2 linked regions of the Cellulosilyticum sp. I15G10I2 genome follow. The protein of the gene in region 1 binds, or shares a complex with, the protein of each later gene. Links are inferred from orthologs where the notes say so. Each region holds a gene or a part of one and is shown in the gene's direction. Other genes may lie near its edges.

The links.
Region 2: the proteins of nusB (region 1) and rpsJ are in contact, whole or in part, in a solved structure (PDB 3D3B), measured with the Escherichia coli proteins. The link is inferred for Cellulosilyticum sp. I15G10I2 from one-to-one orthologs.

Annotation. Positions count from the first base shown.
Region 1 is NZ_FMMP01000006.1:1,238,934-1,250,637, reverse strand. The notes cover bases 4,907-7,796. They hold nusB (transcription antitermination factor NusB), read left to right. Parts: upstream 4,907-6,085; coding sequence 6,086-6,508; downstream 6,509-7,796. Other genes in these bases: xseB (exodeoxyribonuclease VII small subunit), read left to right, coding at 7,716-7,796; xseA (exodeoxyribonuclease VII large subunit), read left to right, coding at 6,511-7,713; BN3326_RS06050 (Asp23/Gls24 family envelope stress response protein), read left to right, coding at 5,619-6,011; BN3326_RS06055 (SpoIIIAH-like family protein), read left to right, coding at 4,907-5,500. Also shown: BN3326_RS06095 (PA14 domain-containing protein), read left to right, coding at 1-122; spoIIIAA (stage III sporulation protein AA), read left to right, coding at 257-1,201; BN3326_RS06085 (stage III sporulation protein AB), read left to right, coding at 1,212-1,727; spoIIIAC (stage III sporulation protein AC), read left to right, coding at 1,740-1,937; spoIIIAD (stage III sporulation protein AD), read left to right, coding at 1,949-2,341; BN3326_RS06070 (stage III sporulation protein AE), read left to right, coding at 2,359-3,558; BN3326_RS06065 (stage III sporulation protein AF), read left to right, coding at 3,570-4,154; BN3326_RS06060 (hypothetical protein), read left to right, coding at 4,169-4,729; more of BN3326_RS06055, read left to right, coding at 4,742-4,906; more of xseB, read left to right, coding at 7,797-7,943; BN3326_RS06030 (polyprenyl synthetase family protein), read left to right, coding at 7,940-8,815; BN3326_RS06025 (divergent PAP2 family protein), read left to right, coding at 8,828-9,277; BN3326_RS06020 (hypothetical protein), read left to right, coding at 9,976-10,557; dxs (1-deoxy-D-xylulose-5-phosphate synthase), read left to right, coding at 10,623-11,704. UniProt on the Escherichia coli protein: Part of the processive rRNA transcription and antitermination complex (rrnTAC). The complex forms an RNA-chaperone ring around the RNA exit tunnel of RNA polymerase (RNAP).
Region 2 is NZ_FMMP01000009.1:48,355-59,962, reverse strand. The notes cover bases 2,753-5,546. They hold rpsJ (30S ribosomal protein S10), read left to right. Parts: upstream 2,753-3,892; coding sequence 3,893-4,201; downstream 4,202-5,546. Other genes in these bases: rplD (50S ribosomal protein L4), read left to right, coding at 4,951-5,546; rplC (50S ribosomal protein L3), read left to right, coding at 4,295-4,924; tuf (elongation factor Tu), read left to right, coding at 2,753-3,465. In the rest of the region: rpsG (30S ribosomal protein S7), read left to right, coding at 1-34; fusA (elongation factor G), read left to right, coding at 61-2,145; more of tuf, read left to right, coding at 2,272-2,752; more of rplD, read left to right, coding at 5,547-5,574; rplW (50S ribosomal protein L23), read left to right, coding at 5,574-5,873; rplB (50S ribosomal protein L2), read left to right, coding at 5,940-6,773; rpsS (30S ribosomal protein S19), read left to right, coding at 6,802-7,086; rplV (50S ribosomal protein L22), read left to right, coding at 7,117-7,503; rpsC (30S ribosomal protein S3), read left to right, coding at 7,515-8,174; rplP (50S ribosomal protein L16), read left to right, coding at 8,174-8,614; rpmC (50S ribosomal protein L29), read left to right, coding at 8,604-8,807; rpsQ (30S ribosomal protein S17), read left to right, coding at 8,841-9,083; rplN (50S ribosomal protein L14), read left to right, coding at 9,115-9,483; rplX (50S ribosomal protein L24), read left to right, coding at 9,497-9,808; rplE (50S ribosomal protein L5), read left to right, coding at 9,832-10,371; BN3326_RS08845 (type Z 30S ribosomal protein S14), read left to right, coding at 10,386-10,571; and 3 more genes. UniProt on the Escherichia coli protein: Involved in the binding of tRNA to the ribosomes. Part of the processive rRNA transcription and antitermination complex (rrnTAC). The complex forms an RNA-chaperone ring around the RNA exit tunnel of RNA polymerase (RNAP).

The DNA of each region.
Region 1 (11,704 bases):
CAAGGATACAAGAAGCCTATACTAAAGAAGATGGCACCAGGGAAGACGAAAAATATGGTATAGAAGAGAGTAAGACAGAAATGATTGAGCTTAATTATAGAGAAATATCTAAGATAAATTAATACGTTAATCCTACTTGTTTTAAAAGACTTATAAGCAAAAAATTGCTTATAGGTCTTTTTTTGTGCACAAAGTTCTAGTCCCTAAATATAGTGCATATATTTAACTATGATTAACGATACAAAGGAGGACAACTATGAAAAGAGAAGCGATTATGAAAATCATGCCCCATACGCTTAAAGAAATGATACTTCAGATGAGTGATAAACACTATGAAGTTTTACAAGAAGTACGCATGAGAGTACATCAACCTCTTATTTTGCTTATAAAGGGAGAAGAATATGGCTTAAATAAAGAAGGGATTTGTCAAATCAAAGAAAGCTATAAGGTGAGTGAGCAAGATGTGACAGGCATACTTAAATACATAAGTGGTTTTTCGCTCTATGCGTTAGAAGATGAAATGAGACAAGGCTATATTACGATTGAAGGCGGACATAGAGTAGGGCTTGCAGGTAAAGTGGTTATGGAGAATAATGGGATAAAAACCATGAAATATATCAGTGCCATTAATATAAGAATTGCGCATCAGGTGCTTAATTGCAGTAAGGAAGTTATGCCTTATATCCTAAGTCGGGACAAGGTGTATCATACGCTCATTGTTTCGCCGCCAAAGTGCGGCAAGACAACGCTTCTTAGAGATATTATAAGGAATTTAAGCAATGGCTATAGTGGCTATGGGCCTTATACGGTAGGCGTGGTAGATGAAAGATCAGAAATAGCCGGTTGTTATCAGGGAGTTCCACAGAATGATGTGGGCATCAGAACGGATGTTTTAGATGGATGTCCAAAGGTTGAGGGAATGCGAATGCTTTTAAGAGCTATGTCGCCACATGTTATTGCTGTAGATGAGATTGGTAAAAATGAGGATATCCATGCACTGGGGGAAGTACTAAGTGCAGGCATTACCATATTAAGCACTGTGCACGGTAAAGACATAGAAGACTGTAAAAAGAAACCTATCCTTTACGATTTAATAAAAAATTCTTTTTTTGAAAGGATTATTATTTTATCTAACAAATATGGACCTTGTACAATTGAGGGTATTTTAGATGCCTGTAATCACTTTAACAGGCTAAGATAAGGGGGCACAGATGAAATTATTAGGGATTATACTGATGTTTGTGAGCTGCAGTACGTGTGGGTTTATTATAGATTGGCATGAAAACAAAAGACTTAAGGAACTTGAAAAGTTTATTTATGCTTTTGAAATCTTAAAAGCAGAAATCGACTATAGGCTGACACCTTTACAAGAAGCCGCCATTTATGTAAGTAAGCTCAGTAGTGAGGGGATTAAAAAAGTTTTTGAAACATTTGCAGGAGCACTAGGAGATAGAAATACGACGGATTTAAATGTGATGTGGGAACAAGCGTTAAATCATCATAAAACATCCTTTCATTTAAGCCAGCAAGACTACAGCTTACTCTTTGAATTTAGTAATGCATGTGGTTACTTAGATAAAAATATGCAAAAAAAAAATATAGATATGCTGATCTATAAACTCGAGCAGGAGTTGATAATGTCTAAAAGCAAATATCAGAAAAATACTAAGCTCAATAAATACCTAGGTGTTCTTATTGGTGCATGTATCAGTATATTTTTAATATAGGAGGATAAAGGGATGTTTGATATAGAGATTATCTTTAAACTCGCGGGACTTGGACTTGGTATTACGATCATTAATACAGTACTTAAAAAAACAGGGGCAGAAGAATGGATATTTCCTATAACAATTGTAGGTGTTGTTATGGCGCTTTTAGTAGTGATTGAATATATCTTAAAGCTGTTTGAGGTCGTTCAAACCATGTTTGCATTTTAGGAGGGGATAACATGGAAATGCTCAAATTAGTTAGCTTTGGAATTGTTGCAACCATTTTAATTATTACAATGGGAAAGTACAGCGAACACTCAGCCTTATTTAGTATGATTTTAAGGATTGTTACAGTCATTATCTTCATGATCTTTATTTTAGAACAATTAAGCAGTGTTTTTAGCGTCATACGGGATTTGTCTTTAAAGGCACAGATGGACAGCAGTTATTTAAACATTATCTTAAAGATAATAGGGATTGCCTATTTAGCAGAGTTTGGCTATCAGCTTTGCAAGGACGCGGGAGAAGAAGCTATTGGATCAAAAATTCAATTTGCAGGAAAAGTGATGATTTTTGTTATCTCATCTCCTGTTATTCTGGCTCTGGTAGCACTTATTACAGAGCTTTTATAAAGTGACGAGGTGTAAAAATGCGACAAAAGAAAATAGGGTATATGTTACTTATGATGTGGATTTGTTTTTTAGGCTGCAGGACACCTGCTTTGGGACAAAGTATAGAAACACCAGAGGTAGAAAAAACAGAAGTACAAAAGCAGCAGATTATAGATTATCAGGTAAATTTTTTTAACTGGGATGAGATCAATCAGCTGCAAGAAGATTTAAAAGGATCTATGCCAAGTTTTACGACATTCAATTTAAAAGAAGAAGTAGTGGGGCTGATTAAAGGAGAGAAAAGATTTTCGTTGCAGACAGTCTTAAATGCCATAGGCATTCTTTTATTCGAAGAAATTGGCGTGTTTATTAAACTCGGTGTGCGTTTTATTCTTATTGTTCTCTTATGCAACTTGCTTGAAACTCTAAGTACTTCTTTTAAAACGAAGAATACCGCCAAAGTTTCTTTTTTTGTTTGCTATATTGTGGTGCTATATAGCGTGATACAATCCTTCTTTATTATGGTAGAACTTGCCAGAGATGCGGTAGATAAAATGTCTGGAATTATGTTTGCATGTATTCCTAGTTTACTGGCTTTTATGACGACATCGGGCTATGTTTCATCAGCAGCATCTATTGCCCCTGTTATAATCGGAGGACTTAATTTAAGCACATACGTCATTAAAACCATAGTATTTCCTTGTATTGTCTCTATTGTTGTACTAGATGTTATCAGTACAATGAGTGATGAATTTAAGATTGATAAACTTATACAATTATTTTATAAGAGCATGAAATGGGCACTAAGAGCTATTGTTGCCATCAGTATAGGGATATTAAGTATTTATAAGATGACGCTGCCTTATGTAGACACTACGGTAAAAAAAGCTGCGCTTAATATTTCTACGACATTTATTCCAGTTATAGGAGATGCGGTAGGAGGCGCTGTAGATTTTGTGGTGAACTGTTCTTTTCTGGTTAAAAATGCTTTTTCAGTAGGTGTAATTATCTGGATTATAGTTATAGTAAGTTTGCCCCTTATAAAAATTTTAGCTTATGTAGTTGTGTACCATGTAGCAGCTGCTGCTATAGAACCTATTGGCGATAAAAAGATGGCACATATTGCAACTAAGCTTGCAAAAGGCTGTGAATTTATTATGAGCAGCGTAGGTATTATTACGATACTATGTATTGTTGTACTCCTTATCTGTATAAGTGTAGGAGGAAACATGATCTAGGAGGGATAAAATTGAGAGAATATATGCAAATGTTTATATGGATTATGTTATTTGTAATTGTTATTGAGATGATCTTTCCGGATTCAGATTATAAGAAATACCTTAAGCTGGTGTTAGGATGCATCATTATCTATACGATCATTCAACCTATTGTTCAGTTTATTCCGGTACAAGGAAAAGGCTATGATACTTATGTAAGTGAGTATCAAAAAAGACTTAGTGAAGGCATAAACTATAACGATTCAGTACAGGGATATGATGAACAGGTTAAAAGCCAGCAAAGTCTATTAAAAGAGACTCTGAAGTCGAGTATTAAAGGTATTATAGAAAAAGAAATAGATGTGAGCGTGCAGCGTGTTCATATTGAGTGGCATGATGAGGGGGGAGAAGAGCAAATAGAAGAGATACATATTGTAGTAGGAGAATCTGAGAATAATAATACTAAAAATGTGATACTTCCTAAAATTAGGATAGGAGATAAAAGCCAAAGTCTAAGTGGTGATACAGAAAAATTAAAAATTAAAATAAAAACTTGTCTGCAAAACTTCTATAATGTGCCAAGTCGTAATATATATATTACAGTACAGAAGAATTAAAAGGGGGTAGGGGAATGCTTGATAAATTTCTAAAGGATGCAAAAGAAACTAAAAAGCAAAAATATTTATACTTAGCAATAGGCATAGCAATATTGGGCATAGCAATAACATACATACCTACAAACAAACCATCCAATCAGAATAAACCTCAAAATGCTCCAATATTAAATGCTTCTAGTGATGCTATAAGCTATGAAGAAGCGCTAGAAAAAAGATTAACGAATATTTTAGAAAAAATGGAGGGGGTTGGTCAGGTTAATGTAATGCTTACAACCTTTTCTAACGAAGAAAAGGTATTGGCAGAAGAAAAAACACAAAATTATGAGCATCAGGAGGAAAAAGATGAGGCAGGAGGCACTAGGATAACTGAAAAAAATGATACACGCAACAAGATTATTCTTCAAAGTGGAAATACTCCTTTTATCATTAAAGAAAATAGACCTCAAATAGAAGGAGTTCTTGTATTAGCTGAGGGAGCTGATAATGGCGTGGTGAGGGCTCAGATTATAGAGTCAGTATCTAATGTATTACAGGTTCCAGTACATAAAGTATCAGTATTTAAAAAGCAAAAATAAGGGGGATATATCATGTTTACATTTAAAAGAAATCAAATTATTATTACAGTACTTGTTTTTATGATTGCGATTGCGGCATATTTAAACACGAAAGACGGAGAAGTTGGTGTACAACCTAATCTCGTACAAGAAACAGACATGAGCCAAGAAGTGATAGCAGAAGAAAAAGACTTTTTTGAAGGCTATGATGAAATCCAAACTTTGCCTCCAGATGCAGAGGAAGAAATATCAGAGACTATGCGTACAGAAAATAATCAGCAAGCATCTGCTGAGGTGACACAGAACACTATTCCACAAATGCAAAAGTTTGAAGCTGTTATTACTAAGAAAGATAGTATTATTACAAGTTCAGACAGTCCACTAAATAATGCGGTTGCAGCAGTTGATAAAAATATGGATGTAAGCTATTTTGTTGAAGAAAAAATGCTAAGAGAACAAAGCCGTGCTCTCCAAGTTGAAGAACTTACGCAATATGTAGCGAATCAAAATCTTGATAAAGAAGCAAAATCAAAAGCAGCAGAAAACTTGCTTGCTATCCAAGAGCGTATTGAAAAAGAAAGTAGCGCCGAAGCACTACTTCGTGCTAAAGGGTTTAGAGAAGTTTATGTAAGAATAGATGATAATAGTGTAGATGTCGTTATTAACAAGGAAGACTTAACAGAATCTGATATTGCCCAGATTGAAGAAATAGTTAATAGAAAAACAGGATATAGTGTAGGCAAAATTAAAATTACACCGCTAAAAGGTATTGTTAAAGAAGGCACAAATTAATATTAAGAAGGGCTGACTGTGATAGTCAGCCTTTTTTGAAGAATAAATTTGCAACCCTTAAGTTTTTTGTATATAATAGGATAATAAGCATAAAGATATGATGTAGGAGGTATTTGCTATGGATGATCAAAAAAATATAGACTTAGCAGCAGCAATGGAGGCTGCTCATGAAATGGATCAAGTTCAGATTGCAGATGATGTTATAGCGGTTATAGCAGAAATAGCAACTTTAGAGGTAGATGGTATGGTAAGCACCCTTCAGCCCAAAAATGATTTTGTACAAGTTATCAGTCGTAAAAAAGGGCCAAAGGGTGTAAAGGTCGAAGTAGGTGAGGGCGAAGTGTTCATAGATATTACCGCAGTTGTTAAGTATGGTATTAGAATTCAAAAAGTGTGTTTAGAAGTTCAAGAAAAAGTAAAGAATTCAGTTGAAACCATGACAGGACTACATGTTGCCTCAGTTAATATACATGTGGCAGGTGTGTTTTTTGATAAAGAAAAAGAAGTCTAATGAGAGGTAACAAAGTAAGCTAACCCTAACGGAGCAAGAGAGATAGGGTTAGCTTACTTAATAAGGAGGAAAAAATGACTAGACGTAATGCAAGAGAATTGATCATGCAGATGCTTTATGAATATACTTTTCACAATGAGGAAGACGCAGATCGTTTAATAGGTGAAAAGCTGAGTGAGATTAGAGCGAATGAAGATGGGTCAAATAAAGCAGTAATTAAATTTATAGAAGAAGAATATTATGGGGTCTTAGAACATTTGGATGAAATTGACGAGCTCATTAATAAAAGCACGCAACATTGGACTGTAAGCAGAATTGCAAAGGTTGACCTAGGTATTTTGAGGCTTGCAACCTATGAACTTAAGTGGCGAAGTGATGTGCCTCATAAAGTGGTTGTTAATGAAGCACTTGAAATTGCAAAAGCATATAGTACAGACAAATCACCACAATTTATCAATGGTATATTGGGAAATGTTATTAAACTCATTGAGGGATAAAAATGAAAAGAAAGATAGTTTCTGTATCCGAAATTAATAATTATGTAAATAGACTCATTGAAGATGATTATATGTTAGGTGATGTATGGTTAGCCGGAGAAGTATCTAACTGTAAATATCATCACTCAGGACATATTTATTTTACGCTTAAAGATGAACGTGCAAGTCTTGGTGCGGTGATGTTTTCAAGAGATGCTTCAAAACTTAATTTTAAGCTTATTGAAGGTACTAAAATCTATGCAAGAGTAAAAATAACTATTTATGAGAAAACGGGAACTTACCAAGCTTATGTATATGATATTGAAAAACAAGGCAAAGGTCTATTGTATGAAAGATTTGAAGAACTTAAGGCGAAATTGTCTAAGGAAGGCTTGTTTGAAACTAAATATAAAAAAAACATTCCCTTATTTCCTAAAAGGATAGGTGTTATTACTTCCGTTACAGGCGCAGCGATTAAAGATATTATTCAAGTTGCTAAAAGAAGAAACCCAAGTGTTTCAATTTATATTTATCCTGCGCATGTTCAAGGAGAACTGGCTGTTAAAGAAATTACCGCCGCTATCGATCAAGCAAATAGGGATAAACTTGCAGAGGTCATCATATTAGGAAGAGGCGGAGGCTCTATAGAAGATCTATGGGCATTTAATGAAGAACTTGTCGCGAGGGCTATTTTTGCGTCAGAAATTCCTATCGTATCAGCAGTAGGACACGAAGTAGATTTTACAATAGCAGACTTTGTAAGCGATAAACGTGCAGCTACGCCATCAGCGGCAGCTGAGATTGTGATTCCTTCAAAAAGCGAAATTGAAGAGATGATAAAACGTTGTACAAATGCCTTAAGCTATATGACACTGCAAAACATAAAATATTCTAAAGAAAAGCTTAACTATCTGATTGAACGTCCAGTATTTAAGGTAAAGGATAGATTTTATAAAGATAAGATGCAAGAAGTGGATCTACTCATACAAGCATTAAATAATCGTTATAAGTATATACTAACAAAGGCCTTTAATGATTATGAGCTTGCAATAGGACAACTAGAAAAATTATCTCCGTTTACCACCTTAAAAAGAGGGTATAGCTTAATTACAAAAGTAAATAATGGTATTATCAAATCTATTCACGATATAGAACCTGAAGAAGTACTTCAGATTACCGTTACAGACGGTACATTTAAAGCAAAAGTTTATAATGAGGAGTCGTAAGTATGGCTAAGAAAGCACAAAAAAATTTTGAAGAAGCCCTCAAAGCACTGCAGCATATCGTAGGTTGTTTAGAACAAGGAGATATTGCACTGGAAGAGAGTATTAAAAACTATAAAGAAGGTATGGATCTTGCAGCTTACTGCATGTCTGTACTCAAAAAGGCAGAACAAGAGATTTATGTTTATGAGCAAGAAACTTACAAAAAGATAGAAGGAGAGAATTGGGAGTGAGAGACAGTATAAAACAATATCAAGAGCTTGTGGGTAGTTGTTTAAGGTCAGCACTCCCAGTGGAAAATAGGTATTTTAAAACAATATATGAAGCGATGAACTATAGTCTAAGTGCTGGGGGGAAGCGAATTAGACCCGTTTTGATGCAGCTTGCTTATGAAGCGGTTGGCGGAAGTGAAGATATTTCGGCCTATTTATGTGCAATTGAGATGATTCATACCTATTCACTGATACACGATGATCTTCCAGCTATGGATGATGATGCGTTAAGAAGAGGTATGCCGACTAACCACGTTGTTTTTGGAGAAGCTGCAGCCATTTTGGCTGGAGATGCACTACTTACAGAAGCGTTTAGATATATGTTGGAAGATGCACTAAAATACGGCGGTGCCCAAAGAGTGAGGGCAGCGTACATACTCTCTCAGGCAAGTGGTGTAAAGGGCATGATAGGCGGTCAAATCCTAGATATTGAAAGTGAAAATAAAACCATTGATTTGACCACGCTCAATGCGATCCAACTTCATAAAACAGGGGCCTTAATAGCAGCGGCAACAAAAATGGGAGCAGTCTTAGGTGGGGGCACTGAAGAAGAAATTGAAGCTTTAGAAAACTATGGTCTATTTATTGGAAAAACATTTCAAATTATAGATGATATACTTGATGAAACATCTACGGATGAAGAATTAGGTAAACCTATAAAAAGTGACCAGAAAAATCATAAAAATACTTACTTAAGTTTCTATACAGTAGAACAATGTTATGAAATAGCAGGCACATTGACAGATAAGGCCTTAAGTTCATTAGACGTTTTAAAAGGTAATACCTTACTCTTAAAAGAAATAGCTGCAGAGCTTATCAAACGTAGAAGTTAAAGGGGGAAGAAGATGCATTATATTAAACAGATTTCAAATAATAATATATTATGGGTAGCTATAGTAAGCTGGTTTATAGCACAATCACTCAAAGTAGTTATTACACTTGTATATGAACATAAACTTGATTTTAGGCAGTTTTTTGCTTCAGGAGGCATGCCAAGTTCACATAGTTCTTTTGTAGTCGCCTTAACTATTAGTATTGGACAGCTTTATGGTTACGATCATGTACTTTTTGCTATAGCTGCAGTATTTAGCTTTATTGTCATGTATGATGCCGCCAACGTGAGGCTGCATGCAGGCAAACAGGCAGCGATGATTAATCAAATTATTGCGGTATTAGAAGACCCTAATCTTAATCCAGAAGAGAGATTGAAGGAAATATTAGGGCATACCCCTTTGCAAGTGATAGCAGGCGGCATACTTGGGATTCTTGTGGCGCTATTCTTTTTTGGCGGTTAATCTAGTTGAAAAATCAGAGGTTAACTGCTATAATGTGTTAAAAGCGGCTTATGACGTACTTTTCAAAAAATAAGATGCGGTATTCTAGTCAAGATATTATGTTTTGAAGACGGGCCTAAAAATCCGTTTTAGGGCATATCGATGAAGTTCCTGGTGTTGGCTTGTAACGCCCCGTTATGGGCTGATACTGGGGGTTAAGGTTTAAGGGCGATCCATAAGGGCATATGGGCGTTGACCCTTTTACCGTGGAGACCTATGATTGTGCTTATTCCTATGGGAATAAAGTATGACTTAGGATTAAACCTACCATGCGGTATCGGCTGTGGGTAGTGTAGCCTGCCTTGAGTGAAGGCGGGGGGACATCAATTTACTTGCCTTCTTTTCGGCCAAAAAGAAGGCAGGATTGTTGATAGAAACCTAATTCGCAAAAGAGGATAGGAACATAATATATTGCTTGAGGAAAACTCCTAGACCGTTCAGTTTGAGGTAGTTCTTGGATTACAGTGTGGCTAAAGGCGATCTGGCGTAGATGATGGCAACACATCTAAGGTATATTTAAAGGGAAACCACTGCTTTGGTGACAAGGAAGTATGTACCTGGGAAAACCTGCTAGACCATATACCACAAAATTTACAGGTTCTATTGTCTTAAATTTTGAAAAGTGGGTGATAAGTCGATGATTAAAGGAGTCTTAGAAGGTGCCTGCACATAAAAGAGTAAAATTTAAAAAAGTGAGAGTCAAAAAGCAATCTTTAAAGAGTTTAGGCATTATTGTGCTGGCGACTTTTACAATTGCAATGTGTTTTAGTTATATCTTTGAGGTGTTGCTCGGAGATGTACCCCTTATTATAGCTTTTTTTATGTTAATTACTATTATTTTAACAGGGATATTTTTTGATGGTATTGGCAATGCAGTTGTTTCTGCAGACGAAATAACTTTTCACTCAATGGCAGCTCAAAAAGTAAAGGGTGCAAAAGATGCTATTATGCTGATAAGAAATGCCCCTATGGTAGCCAATTTATTTAATGATGTTATAGGAGATATTGCAGGCATTATATCTGGGAGTACAGCAACGGCTATTGTTCTTGCAATAGAAGAAGGCTTTGGTATGAAATCAGTCTTGCTTTCTATTGCGATGAGTGGCTTTGTTGCGGCCTTGACGGTAGGCGGTAAAGCCCTTGGTAAAACCTTCGCTATTCGGCGCTCCCGTTATATTGTTTATTATGTTGGCATTTTTATCTATTACACGAAGGTCATATTGCACAAAAATAAGAACTAAGATGACAATCCTTCAAGATTGTCTTTTTTTAAATAGAATAGATATTAGTAGAAAGAGGAACTTATATGTTAGATCTTTTAAAGTCTATTTACTCTCCAGAAGATGTTAAAAAGCTAAAAACGCATGAGCTTATACAACTAGCAAAAGATATCAGAAATTTTTTAGTTGGATCTTTGTCTCAAACTGGAGGGCATTTAGCTTCAAATTTAGGAGTAGTTGAATTAACAGTTGCACTGCACTATGTTTTTGATTTGCCACAAGATAAGATTATATGGGATGTAGGTCATCAAGCCTATGTGCATAAACTATTAACTGGGAGAAGAAAGTACTTTAAGCATTTAAGAAAGTTAGATGGGTTAAGTGGTTTTCCAAAAAAGAAGGAAAGTTCCTATGATGTTTTTGAAACAGGACATAGTTCCACTTCGATCTCAGCAGCCTTAGGCATGGCAGCAGCACGAGATTTAAAAGGAGAAGATCATAAGGTTATCGCCGTTATCGGTGATGGCGCCCTGACTGGCGGCATGGCATTTGAAGCACTTAATCATGCAGGAAGAGGACATAATAATCTCATTGTTATTCTAAATGATAATGAAATGTCTATCTCTAAAAATGTTGGAGGGCTTTGTAAGTACTTAAATAAGCTTCGTTCTAGTAAAGATTACTTAAAAGTCAAAGAAGATGTAGAAGAAGTACTTGAAAAGGTACCTGTTGTAGGGATGAATGTTGTAAAAGTTATTAAGCGCACAAAAGGCAGTCTTAAAAGTCTATTGATACAAAATACGTTATTTGAGCAGTTAGGCATTACCTACTTAGGACCAGTAGACGGGCATTGCTATGAAGAGCTTATTGCACTTTTAGAGAATGCGAAGATTATGAAGGGACCAGTGCTTATTCATGTTAAAACGAAGAAAGGGAAGGGCTATAAACTGGCAGAACAAAATCCTAGTTTATTTCATGGTATTGGACCCTTTGATATTACAACAGGGGAGCTTAAAAGTAAAAGTAACCCACTTAATTTTTCTGCGTCTTTTGGAAGTGCCATGTGCACTTTGGCCCAAGAACAAGATAATTTAGTTGCTATATCAGCTGCTATGCCGGATGGAACAGGGCTTTTAGATTTTGCGAGGGCCTACCCAAGAAGATTTTT
Region 2 (11,608 bases), on another replicon or contig:
AGCAAATAAAGCATTTGCTCACTACAGATGGTAGGCTATTAATCCAAAGGAGGAATTACCTTGGCAGGAAGAGAATATCCGCTAGAGCGCACCCGTAATATTGGTATTATGGCGCATATTGACGCGGGGAAAACAACTCTTACAGAGCGTATCTTGTTTTATACCGGTAAGACATACAAAATCGGAGAAGTTCATGAAGGCGGAGCCACTATGGACTGGATGGAACAAGAACAAGAACGTGGTATTACAATCACATCTGCAGCTACGACATGTTTTTGGAAAGACAATCGTGTTAATATCATAGATACACCTGGGCACGTAGACTTCACAGTAGAAGTTGAACGTTCACTCCGTGTACTAGATTCTGCTGTTGGCGTATTCTGTGCAAAAGGTGGGGTTGAACCTCAATCTGAAACAGTATGGCGTCAAGCTGATAAATATAAAGTACCACGTATGGCTTTTGTAAATAAAATGGATATCATGGGCGCTGACTTTTATAGAGCAGTAGACATGATGAGAACAAGACTTGGTGCTAATGCAATACCAATCGAGTTACCTATTGGTGCAGAAGACCAATTCGTAGGGGTTATTGACCTTATGAAAAACAGAGCCTTCATCTACAAAGATGATTTAGGCAAAGAAATAGAAGAAACTGATATTCCAGCAGATCTTTTAGATAAAGCTGAACAATACAGAAACGAAATGATTGAAGCAATCTGTGAATCAGATGAAGACCTTACAATGAAATATCTTGAAGGTGAAGAAGTAACAGAAGAGGAACTTAGAACAGCACTTAGAACTGCTGTAATCAATGTTCAAATCATTCCGGTACTTTGTGGTTCAGCTTACAAAAATAAAGGGGTACAAAAACTTTTAGATGCTGTTGTTGAATATATGCCAGCACCTACAGATATCCCTGCTATTAAAGGGATTGACCCTGAAACTGGTGAAGAAATGGAAAAACATTCATCAGATGAAGAGCCATTTGCAGCCCTTGCATTTAAGATTATGACTGACCCATTTGTTGGGAAACTTGCATTCTTCAGAGTTTATTCAGGTTCAATAGAATCAGGTTCATATGTACTCAACTCAACAAAAAACAAAAAAGAACGTATTGGACGTATCTTACAGATGCATGCAAATACAAGACAAGAAATTGCTAAAGTTTATTCAGGAGATATAGCTGCTGCTGTTGGTCTTAAAGGTACAACAACAGGAGATACATTGTGTGATGAAGGTCACCCTGTAATCTTAGAATCTATGGAATTCCCAGAGCCAGTTATTGAAGTAGCTATTGAGCCAAAAACAAAAGCTGGTCAAGAAAAAATGGGTATTGCACTTGCAAAACTTGCAGAAGAAGACCCAACTTTCAGAACGTTTACAAATACTGAAACTGGGCAGACAATCATCGCAGGTATGGGAGAACTTCACTTAGAGATTATCGTAGATCGTCTTTTACGTGAGTTTAAAGTAGAAGCAAATGTAGGAGCACCACAAGTTGCTTACAAAGAAACAATGGCTAGAGATGTGGAAGTTGATTCTAAGTATGTAAAACAATCAGGTGGTAGCGGACAATATGGACACTGTAAAGTTAGATTCTCTAGACTTGATCCTAACTCTGAACATACTTATGAATTCGTAAGTACAGTAGTGGGTGGTTCAATTCCAAAAGAATATATCCCTGCAGTAGACAAAGGAATCCAAGAAGCAATGGCAGCAGGTCCACTTGCAGGATACAAAGTATTAGGTATTAAAGCAGAGTGTTACGATGGTTCATACCATGATGTTGACTCATCAGAAATGGCCTTCAAGATCGCAGGTTCTATGGCATTTAAAGATGCAATGAAAAAAGCAGGCGGAACACTTCTTGAACCTATTATGAAAGTTATTGCAACTGCACCAGAAGAGTACATGGGGGATGTTATTGGAAGCATTAACTCACGCCGTGGACAAATGGAAGGTATGGAAGCTATTGGTGGCGGGCAAGAAATTAGAGCCTATGTACCACTTGCAGAGATGTTTGGTTATGCGACTGAACTTCGTTCAAGAACACAAGGTCGTGGTAACTACTCGATGGAATTCCATCACTATGAGCCATGCCCTAAAGGTATTCAGGATAAAATTATAGCTGATCAAAAAGCTTAAATTTAAAATATAGCAGCACATTCTCTAAATAATAATTTGTAGCTACTTGAAAAGTAGCTGCAAATTGAATATAATCAAATTATCTGAGAAAAATAAACTCAGCAAATTAAAGGAGGAACAAACAAAATGGCTAAAGCTAAATATGAAAGAAATAAGCCACACGTTAATATTGGTACAATCGGACACGTTGACCACGGTAAAACAACACTTACAGCAGCTATCACAAAAACTCTTCACCAAAGATATGGTTTAGGTGCAGCAGTTGATTTCGATAATATTGACAAGGCGCCAGAAGAAAGAGAACGTGGTATTACTATCTCTACAGCTCACGTTGAATACGAAACTCCAGCTCGTCACTACGCTCACGTTGACTGCCCAGGACATGCTGACTATGTTAAAAACATGATCACAGGGGCAGCACAAATGGATGGAACAATCCTTGTTTGTGCAGCTACAGATGGTCCTATGGCTCAAACTCGTGAACATATCCTTCTTTCACGTCAAGTTGGTGTACCATACATCGTTGTTTTCTTAAACAAATGTGATATGGTAGATGATGAAGAATTATTAGAACTTGTTGAAATGGAAATTCGTGACCTATTAAGCTCATATGAATTCCCTGGCGATGATACGCCAATCATCCGTGGATCAGCTCTTCAAGCATTAAATGATCCAATGGGTCCATGGGGAGATAAAATCGTAGAGTTATTTGAAATTATTGATGAGTATATTCCTACTCCAGACCGTGCAGTTGACAAACCATTCCTTATGCCTGTAGAAGATGTATTCTCAATCACAGGTCGTGGTACAGTTGCAACAGGTAGAGTAGAATCAGGTATTCTTAAAGTTCAAGATGAAGTTGAACTTGTTGGTATTCATGAAGAAACTCGTAAGATTGTGTGTACAGGAGTTGAAATGTTCCGTAAACTTCTTGATCAAGCGCAAGCTGGAGATAACATTGGAGCACTTCTTCGTGGTATTCAAAGAACTGAAATCGAACGTGGTCAAGTACTTTGCAAACCAGGTTCAATTACACCTCATACAAAATTCACAGCTCAAGTATACGTTCTTAAAAAAGAAGAAGGTGGACGTCATAAACCATTCTTCTCACACTATAGACCACAATTCTACTTCAGAACAACTGACGTTACAGGCGTTATTGAATTACCAGAAGGCACAGAAATGTGTATGCCTGGCGATAACCTTGAAATGACTATTGAACTTATCCATCCAATTGCGATGTCTCAAGGACTTCGTTTCGCGATACGTGAAGGTGGACGTACAGTAGGTTCTGGTGCAGTAGCATCTATTATTGAGTAATTAACTCATATAAAAAGCATACCCTAGGGTATGCTTTTTATTATTTATGGGAAGTTTGGTTTTCTAAAAAATCCCCTATAATTAGGAGAAAAGAGCATAATAGCTAAATTTTCCATAAAAAAATCAGTAATAACTAAAAAAAAACCTTGTCATTATATAGCTTTTAGTGTATACTCAATTTGTTGTGACATTGAGAACGATGATCTAGAAGGTTACCACCTTACAAAAAGGTGAATTTCTAGGGAGCGAATGTCCGGTTCAAGAAACCAGGCGGCAGGTCACTGTACTATATAAACTGATGTCAAGCGCTTTTGTATTAATACAAAGCTTAGAGTAAGTCTGCGCTTATGACACACTAGGTTGAGTGTACAGTCACCACTAGTCGTACTGCTTTCAAAAAAAGTACGAAAAGGAGGGGACTTTTTTTATGGCAAGTCAAAAAATCCGTATTACCCTAAAGGCTTATGATCACAAGTTAATTGATCAAACAGCAGCTGAAATAGTTGCTATTGCTAAGAAAACAGGTGCACAAGTTAGTGGACCAATACCACTACCAACTAAAAAAGAAGTGGTAACAATTTTACGTGCTGTTCACAAGTACAAAGATTCTCGTGAGCAATTCGAAATGAGAACTCATAAAAGACTTATCGATGTTGAAGCTACGCCAAAAACTGGAGATGCGTTAATGCGTATAGATTTACCAGCAGGTGTAGATATCAAAGTAGATGCGAAATAATCTATGAGATTCTAGATTGGGCGATAATCAAGAATCGTCTAGGATGATTGCCAAGGTAGCAATCCGCTGTAGATATTAGGAGGTGTAAAGGAAATGAAAAAAGCAATCATAGCTAAGAAAATAGGTATGACACAAATTTTTGATGAAAATGCAAACTTAATTCCTGTTACTGTATTAGAGGCAGGTCCATGTGTAGTTGTTCAAAAGAAAACTACTGACAATGATGGATATGAAGCGATTCAAGTTGGTTTTGGAGACGTTAAAGAAAGACGTGTTATCAAACCAGCAGCTGGTCACTTTAAAAAAGCAGGCGTTGCTCTTAAAAAACACTTAAAAGAATTCCGTTTGGAAGATATAAGTGCATATGAAGTAGGTACAGAAATCAAAGCAGATGTTTTTGCTGCTGGAGAAAGAGTAGATGTTACTGGTACTTCAAAAGGTAAAGGGTATCAAGGCGCAATCAAAAAATATGGACAAAGCCGTGGACCAATGGCTCATGGTTCTAAATCACATAGAGTAGCAGGTTCTATGGGTGCTGCAACAAGTCCAGGACGTGTTATGAAAGGTAAAGGCCTTCCATCACATATGGGATGTGTTCAAATCACAGTACAAAATCTTGAAGTTGCTAGAGTTGATTTAGACAAAAACTTAATTTTACTTAAAGGTGCAGTTCCAGGACCTAAAGGTACAATCATCGCTATAAAAGATAGCGTTAAAGCTTAATGACTGGTGAGAAAGGAGGAACAATAATGGCAAAAGTAGCTGTTTATAATATGGACGGACAACAAGTAGGTGAAGTTGAATTAAATGATTCAATCTTTGCAGTAGATGTAAAAGAACACTTAGTGCATGCAGCAGTTGTTGCACATCTTGCAAATAGACGTCAAGGAACACAAAGTGCTAAAACCCGTGCTGAAGTACGTGGTGGTGGTAGAAAACCATGGAGACAAAAAGGTACAGGTAGAGCAAGACAAGGTTCTATTCGTGCAGTACAATGGACAGGTGGTGGGGTTGCATTCGCGCCAAAACCTCGTGACTACTCTATTAGACTTAACAAAAAAGAAAGAAGACTTGCATTAAAATCAGCTTTAACTAGCAGAGTTAATGGCAGCAAATTCATTGTATTAGATTCATTAGAGCTAGCAGAGATCAAAACAAAAACAATGAAAAATATATTAGATACTCTTAAATTAAATAAAGCACTTATCGTTACAGATGGCGATACAAGCAAAAATGTAATGTTATCAGCACGTAATATTCAATCAATCAAAACATCAGCTGTTAATAACATTAATGTATATGACATCTTAAAATACGATACATTCGTAGTAACAAAAGATGCACTTAACAAAATCGAGGAGGTGTACGCATAATGGCAGATTTAAAATTTTATGACGTCATTTTAAAGCCAGTAGTTACTGAAAAAAGTATGAACGCTATGGCAGAAAAAAAATACACATTCCTAGTACAAAAAACTGCAACTAAAGGTCAAATCAAAGATGCAGTAGAAAAAATGTTCGAAGGAACAAAAGTAGAAAAAGTTAATACGGCTAATTACGAAGGTAAAACAAAACGCCGTGGCAAGTCAGTTGGTAAAACAAGTGACTACAAAAAAGCAATTGTTAAACTTAACCAAGATAGTAAAGACATTGACTTTTTCCAAGGAATGTAGTTTAATAGATAAAGATGAAACACACGGCTAAGTGTAAATGCATTGATTGAAAGGAGTGAAAGTGCGATGGGTATCAAAAAATATAGACCATATACCCCTTCAAGAAGACATATGACTTCTTCATCATTTGAAGAAATCACAAAAACAACTCCTGAAAGATCTTTAATGGTTACTTTAAAGAAAAACTCAGGAAGAAACAACCAAGGGAAAATTACAGTTCGTCATCGTGGCGGCGGATATAAAATTAAATATAGAATCATCGACTTCAAACGTAATAAAGATGGTGTACCAGCAACTGTTGTAGGTATCGAATATGATCCAAACAGAACAGCAAATATTGCATTACTTGCTTATGCGGATGGAGAAAAAAGCTATATTTTAGCTCCAGTAGGGCTTAAAGTAGGCGACAAATTAATGAGTGGTGAAACAGCGGAAATTCGCATTGGAAACGCACTCAGAATGAAAGATATGCCAATAGGTGCTACTATTCATAACCTTGAAATGAAACCAGGCAAAGGCGGGCAGCTTGTTCGTGCAGCAGGTATGTCAGCACAGCTTATGGCTAAAGAAGGCAAGTATGCAACAGTTAAACTTCCTTCAGGAGAAATGAGACTTTTACCTATCGAGTGTAGAGCTACAATAGGTCAAGTTGGTAACATCGATCATGAGCTTATCAATATTGGTAAAGCAGGACGTAAACGTCATATGGGTATTCGCCCTACAGTTCGTGGATCTGTTATGAACCCTAACGATCACCCTCACGGTGGTGGAGAAGGTAGATCACCAATTGGACGTCCAAATCCATGTACACCTTGGGGTAAACCAGCTCTTGGATACAAAACAAGAAAGAAAAATAAGCAATCAAACAAATATATTGTACGTGCTCGTAACAAAAAATAATGTAAAGTAGTGAAGGGAGGCATCATTAATGGCTCGTTCCATCAAAAAAGGACCATTTGCTGATAAACATTTATTAAAGAAAATAGATGAAATGAACGCAGCGGATGAGAAAAAAGTAATCAAATCATGGTCACGTCGTTCAACAATATTCCCTAGCATGGTAGGACATACTATCGCTGTACATGACGGAAGAAAACATGTTCCAGTTTTTGTAACAGAAGATATGGTAGGACATAAATTAGGTGAATTTGCATTAACAAGAACTTACCGTGGTCATGGTAAAGATGCAGAAAAGAAATCAAGAGTTCGTTAATTAATTATTTACGGAAGGAGGTCTTTAAAAATGGCAAAAGGACATAGAAGCCAGATCAAAAAAGAGAGAAATGCTCAAAAAGACTCAAGACCAAAAGCAAAAGTAACATTTGTACGTTTATCTAGTACTAAGGCAAATATCGTGCTTAACCAAATCAAAGGAAAAGATGTTAATACTGCACTTGCAATCTTAGCATACACACCAAGATACGGTGCACGTATTATAGAAAAATTAGTAAAATCAGCTGTAGCAAATGCTGAGCATAATAATAGTATGGAGACAGCTAACTTATTTGTTGAAGAAGCCTTTTCTACTAAAGGGCCAACACTTAAAAGAATTCGTCCACGTGCTCAAGGTCGTGCTTATAGAATCGACAAACAAACAAGCCACATTACAGTGGTACTAAATGAAAGATAAGGAGGTTAGGTATGGGCCAAAAAGTCAATCCTCATGGATTAAGAGTAGGTGTTATCAAAGGTTGGGATGCCAGATGGTATGCAGATAAAAAAGACTTTGCTAATAACCTAGTAGAAGATAATAAAATCAGAAAATTCATTAAGAAAAAATTATATTCAGCTGGCATAGACAAAATTGAAATTGAAAGAATGTCTAAACGTGTTAGAATCCACGTTCATACATCTAAACCAGGGATCGTAATTGGTAAGGGTGGATCATCTATTGATGAGCTTCGTAAGCAAGTAGAAAAGCTTACGGCAAACAAAGTTGCAATCAACATTGTTGAAGTAAAGCGTCCAGAAGCATGTGCACAACTCGTTGCTGAAAATATTGCACTTCAACTTGAAAACCGTGTTTCATTCCGTCGTGCGATGAAACAAGCTATGGGTAAATCATTCAAAGCTGGAGCAAAAGGTATTAAAGTTCAATGCTCAGGTCGTTTAGGCGGAGCAGAAATGGCACGTACAGAGCATTATTCAGATGGCACTATTCCACTCCAGACATTAAGAGCGGATATTGAATATGGATTTGCAGAAGCAGATACAACTTACGGTAAGATCGGTGTTAAAGTGTGGATATACAAAGGAGAGGTACTTCCACAAAAAGTTAAAAAGGAAGGGAGCGCTAACTAATGTTAATGCCTAAAAGAGTAAAGCGTCGCAAACAATTCCGTGGACGTATGACAGGTAAAGCTACCCGTGGAAATAAAATTACTTATGGTGATTTTGGTATTGTTGCAATGGAACCAGCATGGGTAAAATCAAACCAAATCGAAGCTGCCCGTATTGCGATGACACGTTATATCAAACGTGGTGGTAAAGTATGGATTAAAATATTCCCAGATAAACCAGTAACAGCTAAACCAGCAGAAACACGTATGGGTTCTGGTAAAGGTTCACCTGAGTATTGGGTAGCAGTAGTTAAACCAGGTAGAGTAATGTTTGAATTATCAGGTGTAGCAGAAGAAACAGCTAGAGAAGCGTTAAGACTTGCAGTTCACAAATTACCTATGAAATGCAAGATAGTATCTCGTGCTGAACAAGAAATGGCAGGTGATGGTAGTGAAGAGTAGAGCATTCTTAGAAGAATTAATAACAAAAACATCTGAAGAGCTAAACGTTGAGTTGGTGAATGCGAAAAAAGAACTTTTTAACTTAAGATTTCAAAATGCTACCAATCAACTCGATAATACAGCAAGAATTAAAGAAGTAAGAAAGAATATCGCACGTATTCAAACTATTATTACACAAAAAGCAACTGTGTAATAGAGAGGAGGCTAAGTCGTGTCAGAAAGAAATATGCGAAAAGTATTAATGGGTAACGTTGTAAGCAATAAAATGGATAAAACGATTACTGTTGCAGTAGTAAACAATGTAAAACATCCTCTTTACGGTAAAATCGTAAAAAGAACTTATAAATTACATGCTCATGATGAAAACAATGAGTGTCAAATCGGCGATAAAGTTAGAGTAATGGAAACAAGACCACTATCTAAGTCAAAACGTTTTAGACTTGTTGAAATTGTAGAAAAAGCAAAATAGTATTAGTAATCTTGAAAGGAGGTCACTTCTCATGATCCAACAAGAAAGTAGATTAAGAGTAGCTGATAATACAGGAGCAAAAGAATTACTTTGCATTCGTGTATTAGGTGGTTCTACCAGAAGATACGGCAGTATTGGTGATGTTATCGTTGCTGCGGTTAAAGATGCAACACCAGGCGGCGTTGTTAAAAAAGGTGACGTTGTTAAAGCTGTTATCGTACGTACTAAAAAAGGTGTAAGAAGAGCTGACGGTTCATACATTAAATTTGATGAAAATGCAGCTGTTATCATAAAAGAAGATAAAAACCCAAGAGGAACACGTATTTTTGGACCAGTAGCAAGAGAGTTAAGAGAAAAGAAATACACAAAAATCTTATCACTTGCTCCAGAAGTTTTATAAGGAGGTGCAAATAGTGAAAACTAAACTTAAAAAAGGCGACAGAGTAATAATCATCGCTGGCAAAGACAAAGGTAAAGAAGGTAATGTTAATTTTATTGACCGCAAAAATGGTCGTGTGGTTGTAGATGGGTGCAACATGATTACTAAGCACCAAAAACCAAATGCAGCTGGTCAAGGCGGATTAATTCAAAGAGAAGCACCTGTACACATTTCTAACGTTATGTATGTGCACAATGGAAAACCAGCCCGTTTAGGCGTACAAATAAACGACGGTAAAAAAGTTCGCGTAGCGATCGTAAACAAAGACCGTTTCGTGATTGACTAATAGGCGAAAGGAGGTAATAGGCTATGAGTAGATTAAAAGAGATATATAATACTGAGATCATGAGTGCCATGACTCAAAAATTTAATTATAAAAATCAATTACAAGTTCCAAAAATCGAAAAAATAGTAATTAACATGGGTGTTGGTGAAGCAAAAGATAATGCGAAAGTATTAGAGAGTGCTGTAAGTGATATGCAAACTGTATCAGGACAAAAACCAGTTATTACTAAAGCTAAAAAATCTGTAGCGGCATTTAAACTTCGTGAAGGGATGCCAATCGGATGTAAAGTAACACTTCGCGGTAAAAAAATGTATGAATTTCTTGATCGTTTAGTAAACTTAGCACTTCCACGTGTACGTGACTTCCGTGGTATCAGCGCTACTGCATTTGATGGTCGTGGTAACTATGCATTAGGTATTAAAGAACAACTTATTTTCCCGGAAATTGAGTACGACAAAATCGATAAAGTTCGTGGTATGGACGTCATTATTGTAACAACAGCTCAAACAGATGAAGAAGCACGTGAGCTCTTGACACAATTTGGAATGCCATTTCAAAAATAAGGAGGGTAAGCAAAGTGGCAAAAACATCTATGAAAGTTAAGCAACAAAAAACCGCTAAATTTTCAACTCAAGAATATACAAGATGTCGTATTTGTGGACGTCCGCATGCATATATAAGAAAATTTGGTATATGTCGTATATGTTTTAGAGAATTAGCATATAAAGGTCAGATTCCAGGCGTTAAAAAAGCAAGCTGGTAATAATGGAAAGGAGGCAAATAAAATGACAATGAGCGATCCTATTGCAGATATGCTTACAAGAATCAGAAATGCAAATGTTGCAAAACATGATATTGTTGAAGTTCCTGCATCAAAAATGAAAAAAGCAATTTCTGAAATTCTTTTAAATGAGGGATATATTAAAGGATACGAAGTTATAGAAGATGGCGTTAAAGGAACTATTCGTGTAACTTTAAAATATGGCAAAGATAAAAATCAAAAAGTAATTTCAGGTTTAAAGAAAATTTCTAAACCAGGTCTTCGTGTATACGCAGACACTGATAACTTACCAAAAGTATTAGGTGGACTTGGAACAGCAATTATTTCAACAAGTAAAGGTGTAATTACTGACAAAGACGCTAGAAAACTTGGCGTAGGCGGAGAAGTTATCGCGTTTATTTGGTAATAAAGATAAAAAGTTTAAGGAGGTGCGACCATGTCACGTATTGGTAAATTACCAATCGAGGTTCCAGCAGGTGTTACTGTTACAAAAGCTGAAGGCAATGTAGTAACAGTTAAAGGGCCAAAAGGAACACTTACAAGAACATTCGATAGTGCAATGAATATTACACTTGAAGATAATCAGGTCTTAGTTACAAGACCAAACGATTTAAAAAGAAACAGATCACTTCATGGATTAACAAGAACACTTGTTTCAAACATGGTTGAAGGTGTGACAAATGGCTTCAATAAAGTGTTAGAAATCAATGGTGTTGGATATAGAGCAGCGAAACAAGGCAAGAAATTAGTTCTTTCATTAGGATACTCTCACCCAGTTGAAATGGAAGATCCAGAAGGAATCACATCAGTAGTTGAAGGTAATAAAATTACTATTTCAGGTATTAACAAAGAACATGTTGGACAATTTGCGGCTGAGATCAGAACTAAACGTCCGCCAGAGCCATACAAAGGCAAAGGTATTAAGTACGTTGATGAAATAATCAGACGTAAAGAAGGTAAAACAGGTAAAAAATAAGAGTAAAGGGGTGAAATAAGAATGATAACTAAAGCATCACGTA